DNA from 2 places in the Sphingobium sp. IP1 genome. Region 2 is predicted to be linked to the other one. Evidence: riboswitches for the same ligand, from Rfam matches in the RefSeq annotation. Region 2 holds a riboswitch; the other holds the start of a gene.
The links. Region 2 has a riboswitch for cobalamin ahead of CG471_RS16145 (TonB-dependent siderophore receptor). Riboswitches for the same ligand answer to the same signal wherever they lie in the genome.
Positions count from the first base shown of each region.

Region 1 (4,770 bases), on a different contig from region 2:
TCGAACAGATTGTCGATCCGGCCATAGACTTCCAGATGGTCGCCCACGGGGAAGGACGCGCGCAGCCCGGCCAGCCCATAGCCGTCGAGCCGGCGGGTGTTGGCCGTGTCGTCATAGCTGTCGCCGACCATGGTCAGGGTCGCGCCGGTCGACAGGCCGAAAGACCAGAGATAGTCGGCCGACAGGCTGACCGCATTGGCGGCGCGGCGCGGCAGGCGATTGCCGTCGGTGGCCCCGCCCGACCGGTCGCGCGCATCGACATAGCTGTAGGAGGCCGCCACCGTCAGCGCCTCGACCGGCTTCAGCGTCAGCGTCGCCTCCACGCCCTTGGCGCGGGTCCGGTCCAGATTGCCATAGGTGTAGGTCGCATAATCATAGTTGATCTGGTTGCGGGTATCGCGCCGGAACGCCGTCAGCGACAGCACCGCCTTGTCCCCGTCCAGGCTCTGGTCGAAGCCGATATCATAGCTTTTCGACCGCTCCGGCCGCAGCGCGCTGTTGCCGCTATAGGTGTCGTAGAGCTGATAGAGCGACGGCGCCTTGAACCCCTCGCCATAGGAAAGGCGGATATTGGTCGCGCCGGCGTTGGGCGTGTAATTGGCGTTGGCGCCAAAGGTGGTCGCGCCGCCGAACTGGCTATGATCGTCATGGCGCAAGCCCCCGGTGACAGCGAGGCCGGTGAGCGGCTTCACCACCGCCAGCGCATAGACGCTGTCGATATTCGCCTTCGCGCTCGCTATGTCGCCAAAGCCGAAATACTCATAGTCCGGCCGCTCATGCTCATAGCCGAAGATCAGCTTGGCCTGGTCGACCGGGGCATAGACGCCCTCATATTCGAAGCGCAGGTTGGTGCCCGAATAGCCATAGTCCGGGTCGGTGCCCCGGACGAAATAATAGTCGCGATCGTTGCGCATCCAGGTGACGGCGGCGCGGTTGGTCAGCTTGCCGTCGAGCAGCGCCAGGTTGATCCCGGCATAGCCGACATATTGGTCCAGCTTGCTGACGTCGCTGCTGTCGGCCGGCGCGCCGAAGAAGCTGTCATAGTCGAGATCGGCATGGATATAGTAACCGCGCAGGTCGAGGCTGAGCGTGTCGGAAAAGGCGATCTTCAGCTTGGCGTTGGTGGCGATATTCTCATAGCCATCCTTCTCCACGCCGCCGAACGACCGGCCGACCGAGGAAATGCCGTCGGTGTTGAAATAGGCGACGCCCACGCCGCCCGACACCGCCCCGCGCGTGCCCGACACATCGGCCTTCGCGTTCAGCGTGTCGCTATAGCCATAGTCGGCCGAGGCATTGACCTCGAAGCCCTCGCTCGGCGCGCCGGTCATCACATTGACCACGCCGCCGATCGCCTGGCTGCCATAGACCACCGAGTTGGAGCCGCGCAGCACTTCGATCCGGCGGATATTGCCGGTCAGCAGATGGCCGAAATCATAGCCGTCGCCGATGCCGCTCGGGTCATTCACCTTGACCCCGTCGATCAGCACCAGCGTCTGGGTCGTCTCCGCGCCGCGCAGCGACACGCCGGTGACGCCGCCGGTGGAGCCGTTGCGGCTGAAGCGGACGCCCGGCGTGGTGGCGAGCAGATCGACGACATCGACCGCCTCGCGCGTCCTGATCGTGTCGGCATCGATCACCGTGATCGCCTGGCCGACCTCGTCGCGCGGCTGTGCGATGCCCGAAGCGGTGACGACGATATCGTCATCCTGGGCCAGTGCCGGCGTAGCGGCCAGCAGCGCGATCAGCGAAATCCCCAACATCTTCATTTTATCGTCCCCCGGCGTCCGTCGATTTGGAACCGGGGCGTCCGCACAAGCGGTCGCTGCATGGGGATCGGGAAGACGCCAGCGCCCCGCCCCACGCACCGATGCGGCCCCGGCCGCCATGGGCGTCGCTCGACGGAAACACCGCGCCATGGCCATCCCCTGGGCCAGGGCAAGAGCGACCAGACGCCGGCAGGTCTCCTGGCTCGCGGGTCAGGGCAGCGATGCGCCAGCCTTCCCGGACCTGTCGGTCCAGTGGCCGGTTCCGGCCCTCCCCTTTTTGAAGAGCCTGGGAACCCTGCGCATCGCGCTCACCGCTTACAGTTGCAGGGACAGCCGCGGATTTGGAAGGGCTTCGCCCCCCGCACCGCATTCCCGTTTTCAGCCCTTGCGGGCACCGGCGCGATCATGCGCGTCCGGGGCTTTCGATCACCCCGGCGCGCGGCCCCCATAAGCCAAAGCACAGGCCCTGCCAAGCGGGCCAGGATCGCCCCGGCGGATCGTTGCGCGGCGCCGGCGGGCGGCTATGCAGGGGCCTCTTACCGAAGGAGCCGACATGACCGATTCGCTTGCCATCACCGCCGCTGACGTCGCCGATGCCGCGCGGCTGATCGCACCGGCGGCGGTTCGCACCCCGCTGATCGAGAATGCCGCGCTCAACGATCTTTGCGGCCGGCGCGTGCTGGTGAAGTTCGAGGGCGCCCAGCATAGCGGATCGTTCAAGTTCCGCGGCGCCTATAACCGCCTCGCCCGCCTCGATGCAGCGGAACGGGCGGCGGGCGTCGTCGCCTGGTCCTCGGGCAATCATGCCCAGGGCGTAGCCTTTGCTGCCCGCCTGCTCGGTATCCCGGCAACGATCGTGATGCCGGCCGATGCCCCGGCGATCAAGACCGCCAACACGCGTGCGATGGGGGCTGAGGTCGTCCCCTATGACCGCTTCACCCAGAGCCGCGAGGCAATCGCCACCGCCCTTGCCACCGAACGCGGCGCCACCCTCGTCCCGTCCTTCGACGATCCCTTCATTATCGCCGGCCAGGGCACGATCGGCCTCGAAATATTGGAGCAGGCCCAGGCCGCCGGCGCCGACCTCACACAGATTCTCGTCTGCTGCGGCGGCGGCGGGCTGGTAGCGGGCACGGCGACGGCGGTCAAGGCCGCCCGCCCCGACATCGCCGTCTATGCGGTCGAACCCGCCGGCTTCGACGACACCGCCCGCTCGCTCGCCAGCGGCGTGCGCGAAAGCGTCTCGCCCGACGCGCGCAGCATCTGCGACGCGCTGCTGGCCCCCAGCCCCGGCGCGCTGACCTTCCCGATCAACCAGGCCCTGCTCGCCGGCGGCCTCGTCGTCAGCGACGATCAGGTGCGCGACGCAATGCGCTTCGCCTTCACCACGCTCAAGCTGGTGGTCGAACCGGGCGGCGCGGTGGCGCTCGCCGCCATGCTTGCCGGCCTCGCCCCGCCCACTGACGGCGCCACCGCCCTCGTCATCTCCGGCGCCAATGTCGATCCGGCGGCCTATGCAGAAATCATCGGCGGGGGCGCCTGATCCAGACATTGTTTTGTCATCATTTCGCCCTATCGCACCGCCCCTGAAACAGGAGCCGCGGGGGGATAATAGACATGTTCGGATTGATGTTCGCGGCGGCTCTCGCCAACTCGACTCCGGTCGACACCGGGCGCAGTTGGCTGACGGCTCGTGACTATCCGGCTGATGCCCGAAAGCGCGGCGAGGAAGGCATACTCTGGTTCGTCATCCTTGTTTCGCCGGAAGGGCGGGTCGTGCGTTGCGATATCGTCCAGTCGCAACTGTCATCGGAGCTAAACGAAAAGACCTGCTCCCTCGTCACAGCGCGTGCGAAATTCCGACCAGCGACCGACGAAACTGGCGCCCCCATCTATAGTGAGTGGCAGACCCGTATGGAATGGTTTCTGCCCAGCCAGCGCCAGCCGTCCACGACACAAAGCATCACGATGCCCGTCGACATGGAAATACAGGTCCAAAAGCTTCCCAAGGGTGCGCGCGAAAAAAGCGTCGGCCTCGTCGTTAAGATCGATACTGACGGGCATGTCACCCATTGTCAGGGCATCAAGCCCGACAAGAACGACGCCAAACTTGTCAACGTCGCCTGCACCCAGGCCCGCGCTCTTACGATGGAAAGCGGCAAGGATAATGACGGCCGTCCTATCCCCTTCGTCCGCGCCATGCTCGTCGCCTTCCGAACTCCCGTACAATAGCCGTACGCGCGTGCGCGCAGCCAAGACTCGCCTTTTCTGCCCCGCCACACTAAATGCGGCGCCATGATGAGCCGCTTTTCCAAGATGCATGGTCTGGGCAATGATTTCGTCGTGATCGACGCGCGCCAGGCGCCGGTCGCGATGACGGAGGCGCGCGCCCGCGCCATTGCCGATCGCCATGCCGGCATCGGCTGCGACCAATTGATCGTCATCGGCTCCCCGCAAGCCGGCGACCAGGCCGACGTGTCGATGCTGATCTTCAATTCCGACGGTTCGGAAGTGGAGGCTTGCGGCAATGCCACCCGCTGCGTGCCGCTGTTCGTTGGCAAGGATGTGCTGATCCGGACCAGGGCCGGGCTGCTCGACGCCAAGAGCGTGGACGGCGGCGCCAGCGTCGACATGGGCGCGCCCCGCTTCGACTGGGACGCGATCCCGCTCGCTTATCCGATGGACACGCTGACGATGTCGGCCAGCTGGGAAGACCTGCCCGCGCCGGCCGCCGTCAATGTCGGCAATCCGCATGTGATCTTCTTCGTCGAGGATCTGGACGCGGTCGATTTCGAACGGCTCGGCCCGCTGATCGAGCATGACCCGCTTTTCCCCGCCCGCGTGAACGTGAATTTCGCGCAGGTCGTCGGCCCGCAGCATCTGCGCCTGATCGTCTGGGAACGCGGCGCCGGCCTGACCCGCGCCTGCGGCACCGGCGCCTGCGCCACCGCCGTCGCGGCGATCCGCCGCAAGCTGATGACCGGCCCGGTGACGGTCAGCC
Region 1 is NZ_NOIW01000082.1:173-4,942, forward strand. It holds gene CG471_RS21870 (TonB-dependent siderophore receptor) at 1-1,769, opposite strand, end outside; cobalamin riboswitch at 1,940-2,183, opposite strand; gene CG471_RS21875 (threonine/serine dehydratase) at 2,323-3,312, shown strand; gene CG471_RS21880 (TonB family protein) at 3,387-4,001, shown strand; gene dapF (diaminopimelate epimerase) at 4,065-4,770, shown strand, end outside.
Region 1: linked by a shared signal. The riboswitch ahead of CG471_RS21870 (TonB-dependent siderophore receptor) and the one ahead of CG471_RS16145 (TonB-dependent siderophore receptor) in region 2 are both predicted to bind cobalamin.

Region 2 (6,794 bases):
CTCCCCGCTCTTGCCCGAAACATAGGCCTGCGTCCCGGCCGCATCGGCATAATCGACGCGATAGAGCGGCGCATTGCGGCGGAAGGTCTGGACCGTCCACTGGTCCATCTCCGTCTGCGCGACCTGCCCGACCGGGCCGGCAATGGCGCTGTTGCGGCCGAATTCGCGCGCGATCCTGTGGATATTTTGCGGATCGACCTGCTCGACCGGTTTCCCCGTCGCCCAGTCATGGGTGCCGGCGGAGACCCGCATCTGCGGGATGGTGCGCGTCGGATCGAGCGCCGGCGTCACCCGCAGCACAGGTCGCCCCGCCATCATCTCGATCCGGGCGGCGGACAGCATCATGGCGTCGGGCAATATCCCCGCCTGCCCGGCCGACAGCTTGAGGGGCGTGAGCCCCCCAAGCTGCGCGGCCGGTGTCAGGCGCGGATAGTCGACATAGAGCATCACGAAGCCGGACAGGCACCACAGCGTCATGACGGCGCCGATGATGATGCCCAGCCAGCGATGCAGCAGCAGGACCGGCCGCAACATGGTCAGAAGCTCAGGCCATAGCTGACCCGCAGCGTGCGCGGCACGCCCCGGTAGAAATAGAGGAAGCGGCTGTTGCTGCCGTCCAATACCCCTGCGTCGCTGACCGCCGAGCGATAGCCGGTGGAGGCATAGTCGCGGTCGAACAGATTCTCGACATTGACGCCGAACCGGTTGCGCCGCGCCTGGTCCAGCCACAGATGCGCGCCCGCATCGACCACGGCATAATTGCCATAGTTCATCCGGCCAAAGCCCGACGCGGTCGACCAGACATCGCCCACCCAATTGGCCGACAGATTGGCGCCGAAGCGGCCGGCTTCCGGCGCATAGACGATCGCGGCGCGGCCATATTGTTCCGGATTGCGATCGCGCTGCACCGAACTGCCCTGATTGCGGACGCGCGAATATGTGTAGCTAGCCGACAGGCCCCAGCCGCCGGTCAGGTCGGCGTTCAGCTCCAGCTCGGCGCCCCTGGCCCGCACCTTGTCGCTGACGTTGATATAGGTGCCTTCCGGAAAGGCCGGATCATCATAGGTCGTGTCGATCAGGTCGGTGATGCGCCGGTTGAAATAGGTCGCTTTCCACCGGATCGCCCCGCCGGCCAGCGCGCCGCCCAGCGCGGCGTTGAGGTTCAGGCTTTCCTCGGGCTTCAGGTTCGGGTTGCCGACCTCGCAACAGGGATCATTGCCATAAAGCTGCGAGGCGTCGGGCAGCACGAAGGAGGTGCCACCATTGGCCTCCACGAACAGCGCGTCGCTGACATCATAACGGCCCGAGACGTTCCAGATCGTCTTTTCCGATCCCTTCGCCTTGTTGTAGCGCAGGCCCGCCGCGATCCGCGCCTTGCTCGACAATTCGTCATTGGTGCGCAGCTGGAAGATGCCGGCATGGACCTGTTCGTCGGTCGGCGCGATCAGCAGGACGTCGTCGCGGCCATTGAAGCTCTGAAAATCATAGCCGATCAGCGTGTCGATGCCGCGCAGCATGTTGAGCTGCACCACCGCGCTGCCGCCATAATCCTGATAGCCCCAGAAGGTGCCGGCCGGGTAGATGACCTGCGGCGGGCCGGCGGGCACGGGGTTTCGGATCTGGACATAGGCGGTCTTCCAGTCGTGGAAATAGCCCTTGAGGAAGAATTGCACCCCATCCTCGCCGGTATAGTCGAGGCGCAGGCTGGCGATTTCCTCATTGCGGTCGTTGCGGCTTTCCTTGGTCCGCGTCGCGCTGATATTGTCGAGATCGGCCCTGGTATGCTGGTAGAGCGCATTGAGGCGCAGGTCCGGCGCGATATCATATTGATATTTGATGCCCGCCGACCAGAGATCATAACCGCGCGCGCGATCGGTGGCGCTGGGCTGCATCACGTCATAGGGACGATAGCCGTCCGACTGGCTGCGATTGGCCCAGACCACGAAGCGATGCTGGCCGATCGCGCCGCGAACATAGCCATCCAGGCTAGTGCCGGCAAAGCTGTCGAGGCTGGCATTGACTTGGCCGCCCAGATCATCGCTGAAGTCGCGGGTGACGACATTGATGACACCGGCCGCCGCCTGGGTGCCGTAGAACAGGCTTTCGCCGCCTTTCAGCACCTCGATCCGCTCGATCATGCTGGCGGCCATGGTGTCGTTGGGCGAGGTGCCGCCATAGAGGCGGTTGTTGAGGCGGATGCCGTCCATCGTCCACAGCACATCCTTGGTGCGCGAACCCTGCAGCGCGATGTCGACATAGCTGAACGGCCCGGACTGCGACCGGATGAACAGGCCCGGCACCGCTTCGAGCGCACGGGCGGTGTCGATCGCGGCGGCATCGCGGATCTGCGTGTCGGTGACGATCTCGATGGCATGGCCATAGCGCGACAGTTGCTGCGGCAGCGTCTCTTCCAGGCTGGTGCCGGTGACGACGATGCTGTCGCCTTCCCCTTCATCGGCAAATGCCGGCGATGCGATGGCAAGCGAAAGGGCCAGTGCGGCCCGCGAAACGATATTGGACTTCATTTATTCCCCCATCCGGCGCCGCGTTCGACGGGCGGGGGCAACCTTCACGAGCGGCACGCGCGCGAACGTCCGACACACGCGCCGGCCGGGCGCCCAAGGGCAACCGACGCGCGTCGTCGCAGCGGCCCCAGCCGCTCGTTCGTCGCTCAGACGGAAGTTACCGTGCCGCGGCCATCCCCTGGACCAAGGCAAGAGCGACCAGACGCCGGCAGGTCTCCTGGCTCACGGGTCATCGCTTGATGCACGGCCTTCCCAGGCCTCGCAGGATTTAGCGTCCGGCCCAGTGGCTGGCGGATCGGTCATTCTGCCGTCCGCACATATGCATCGCGCTCACCGCTTACAGTTGCAGGGACAGCTGCGGATTTGGACAGTCACCCGTCCGCACCGCATTCCCTATTAAGCCCCTTTCGGGACACCGGCGCGATCATGATCCCATGCCGTGCGGCGCAGGATCGGCGGGATCGATAATCGAATATCAGGCGGGCTGCAAGCGCCTCTCAGAACCAGGCGCGCAGGCCGATCACCAGGCTGGTGCCCGACGGCTTGTCGCCGGCGGCACGGGCATAATCGGCCGTGTCGCCCAGCTTGCGCTCCCAATTGACGCCGACATAGGGCGCGAATTCGCGAGCGATCTCGTAGCGCAGCCGCAGCCCCAGCTCGATATCGGACGGGCCGGCGCCGATCCCCAGTTCGGGCACATCCTGCGCCGCCAGATTGAACTCGGCGGCAGGCTGCAGGATCAGCCGCTGGGTGAGGCGCTGGTCATAGCTCGCCTCCAGCCGCAGATGGGCGTCGCCCCTAGTCGACAGGAAGGCTTCGGCCCCGACTTCGAACCAGTAGGGTGCCAGGCCATCGATGCCGATCACCGCATAGCTGCGGTCCGGCCCTTCGCCGAAATCGTGCCGCACGCCCGCCTGCAGGTTGAACCAGGGGTCGATCGCCCGGCTGTAGAGCGCCTGCACCTCGGCCCGTTCGAGCGATCCGCCGAACGTCCCTTCACCCTCGCTCTTGACCGCGAAACGGTTGATGTCGCCGCCGATCCAGCCCTCGCCCTCCCAGGCATAGCCATCCGCGCCCCTGCCGGCGCGATATTCCAGCCGATCGAGCATCCATTGCGAATAGGTCATGCCGCCGCCCTCCGCGATCATCGCCGCGCGGGCGCGGGCCATGGCGGCGGGATCATAGAGCGCGTCGGCGGCATGATCGGTCGGCACTGGCGGTGGCGCGCCTTGCGGGATCGCGGCGTCGGTGGTGGGCATATTGTGGCCCATCGCGCCATGGTCCATCTGGCTATGATCCATGGTCTGGGCCTGAACCGGCGCGGCGGCGGCGAGCATCAGAAGCGCGACACTCCTCATGCCGCGTCCTCCTCGTGGCGGACCGTCACCACCCGCATCATCCCGGCATGCATGTGCATCAGCATATGGCAGTGGAATGCCCAGTCGCCCAGCGCATCGGCGGTAAGGTCGAAGCTCAGCTTGCCGCCGGGCAGCACATTCACCGTATGCTTGCGCGGATTATGCGCCGCCTCGCCGGTCACCAGTTCAAAGAAATGGCCGTGCAGATGGATGGGATGGGGCATCATCGTGTCGTTGATCAGGGTCACCCGCACCCGTTCCATATGGCGGAAGGCGATCGGCTCCGCCCCTTCCGACAGCTTCACCCCGTCGAACGACCACATATAGCGTTCCATGTTCGCGGTCAGATGGATGTCGAGCGATCGGGTCGGGGTGCGCAGGTCGCTGTTCGGCGTCAGCGACCGCAGATCGGCATAGGTCAGCACGCGATGATCGACATGTTCCAGCCCCGTCGGCCGGTCGGCGGTGCGATCGGCCGGCATCGGCGACAGGGTGGCAACGCCCGGCCCCATTTTCACGCCCGGCGCGACCGACTTGTCGCGCATCTTCATGGCATGGCCGCTCATGGCGTCATTGGCCGGCTGGCTGAGGTCGATCACGCCACCGTGGCCCATATCCATGCCGCCCATGTCCATGCCCATGTCCTTCATGCCCAGCAGCGGCCGGGCGCGCCGGGCCGGCACGGGCGCGACCATGCCCAGCTGCGGCGCCAGCGTGGCGCGGACCAGGCCCGACCGATCGATCGCCTCGGCAATCAGGGCATAGGGCTTCGCCTCGCCGGGCTGGACGATCACGTCATAGGTTTCGGCAATGCCGATCTGAAACTCGTCAGTCTCGACCGGCTGGACATCCTGCCCGTCGCACTGGACGACGGTCATCGGCAGGCCGGGCAGGCGAACATTGAAATTGGTCATCGCCGACGCGTTGATGATGCGCAGCCGCACCCGCTCGCCCGGCGCGAACAGGCCGGTCCAGTTCTCGGCCGTGCCCATGCCGTTCACCAGATAGCTGTAGGTGGCGCCGGTAACGTCGGAAATATCGGTCGGGTCCATGCGCATCGCGCCCCAGTCGATCCGGTCCTTGAGACCCTGATCCTCCCCCGCCAGCAGCCCGCCCAGCGTCTGGCGCTGCATATTATAATAGCCGCCCATCTGCTTGAGCCGTTGCAGCAGCTTGTGCGGATGAACCGGGCTCCAGTCGGCGAGCAGGATCACATGTTCCCGGTCATAGGCCACCAGATCGGCACCGGCGGGATCGATGATGATCGGCCCGTAAAGGCCCATCGCCTCCTGCATGCCCGAATGGCTGTGATACCAGTAGGTGCCCGCCTGCCGCACCGGGAAGCGATAAGTGAAGGTTTCGCCCGGCGCGATGCCGGGGAAGCTGATGCCGGGCACGCCATCCATCTGGAAGGGCAGGATCAGCCCGTGCCAGTGGATCGAGCTATCCTCCTTCAGCCGATTGGTGACGGCGATGTTGACATGCTGCCCCTCGCGCAGGCGGATGAGCGGGGCGGGCGTGCCGCCATTGACGCTGATCGCATGGGCCGATCGGCCACCAGTCGAAAAATGCCCGTCGCCGATGCTGAGCGCGATCGTCTCGCCCGACAGCGCGCCCTGAGCGGCTCCATGCGTGCCGGTGGCGGCCCAGCCGGGCAGTGCCTGTGCCAGCGCCAGCGCGGCGCCGCCCCGGATCAGGCTGCGACGGTCGAGAGGGAGGGAGGGCTGATCGGTCATGCTGCTCTATACGCGCGCTGCGTCGCTTTCCCTCAACATCTCCTGCAATTGCCGGCGGGCGCGGTAGAGGCGGGTTTCCACCGCCTTTTCGCTGATGCCCAATATCGCCGCGACCTCGGCCTGGCTCATGCCCTCGATCCCGCGCAGCAGCAGCACCTCGCGCAGCGCCACCGGCAGCGCCGCCACCGCCGCCTCGATCCGGGCGACCCCGGCGCGGGACTGGGCCGCCTGTTCGGGATCGGGCGCCGCGTCGGCGACATGGGCCGCGTCCTCGATCGGCCGGGCGAAGCTGAAAAAGCGGCGGACGGCACGGCGGCGGGCCCAGTCATGACATTTGTTGATCGTGATCCGCGCGATCCAGCCGCGAAAGGGCCGGCGTCCGTCATAGCGGGCCAGCGAGGCAAAGGCGGCGACGAAGCTTTCCTGCACGATGTCCATTGCCGCGTCGGCATCGCCGACATGGCCGCGCGCCAGTCGATAGACGGCATCGCGGTGCCGCCGCATCAGCGCGCCATAGGCCGCCTGCCGCCCGGCCAGCGCCTGCGCCGCCAGACTGGCATCATCGGGATCGTCGGCTATCACCCGACAGGCTGGGTCAGCGCCTTGACCACCGCCGCGTCGAACAGCGCGGCCTGATCGGGGCGCAGCACGCCGCGCATCGCGAAGATGTGCTTCAATGTTTCCTTCTGCAATTCCCCCATCGCCTGGTGCGACCGGTCGACCGCCTGGGCGACGCGCGGGCCATAGCCATGTTCGGCGGCGATCGCTGCGGCCAGCCGCTGATTGTCGGCGCGCATTTCCGCGTCGAGCGCCGCCTTGCGCTGGGCGAAGGCAGCTTCCAGATCGGCGATGCGCTGCTTCTGGCCGGCGTCCAGGGTCAGCCGATCATGGAGCAGGGCATGAACCTCATTCTCCACCGGCGGCGCGGGTGCGAGCCAGGTGCGCGCGACCAGCACGGCGGCCAGCGCCGCGGCAAAGGCGACCAGCGCCACCAGCCAATAGCGTTTGCCCATGCCTATCGCTCCAGCAGGCGCGAGGGCGCATAGTCGGACATACCGATCAGTGCGGGCGCGGCCTGCGCCGGCTGCGCGGGCACGCTACTGCCGATCCAGCCGATACCGATCGCCATCACGCCGGCCAGCATCAGGCTGCGCCGCGCGACGCCGCGTTCGCGG
Region 2 is NZ_NOIW01000045.1:7,369-14,162, reverse strand. It holds gene CG471_RS16150 (peptidase) at 1-534, opposite strand, end outside; gene CG471_RS16145 (TonB-dependent siderophore receptor) at 537-2,525, opposite strand; cobalamin riboswitch at 2,715-2,960, opposite strand; gene CG471_RS16140 (copper resistance protein B) at 3,023-3,883, opposite strand; gene CG471_RS16135 (copper resistance system multicopper oxidase) at 3,880-5,619, opposite strand; gene CG471_RS16130 (RNA polymerase sigma factor) at 5,626-6,201, opposite strand; gene CG471_RS16125 (periplasmic heavy metal sensor) at 6,198-6,632, opposite strand; gene CG471_RS16120 (hypothetical protein) at 6,635-6,794, opposite strand, start outside.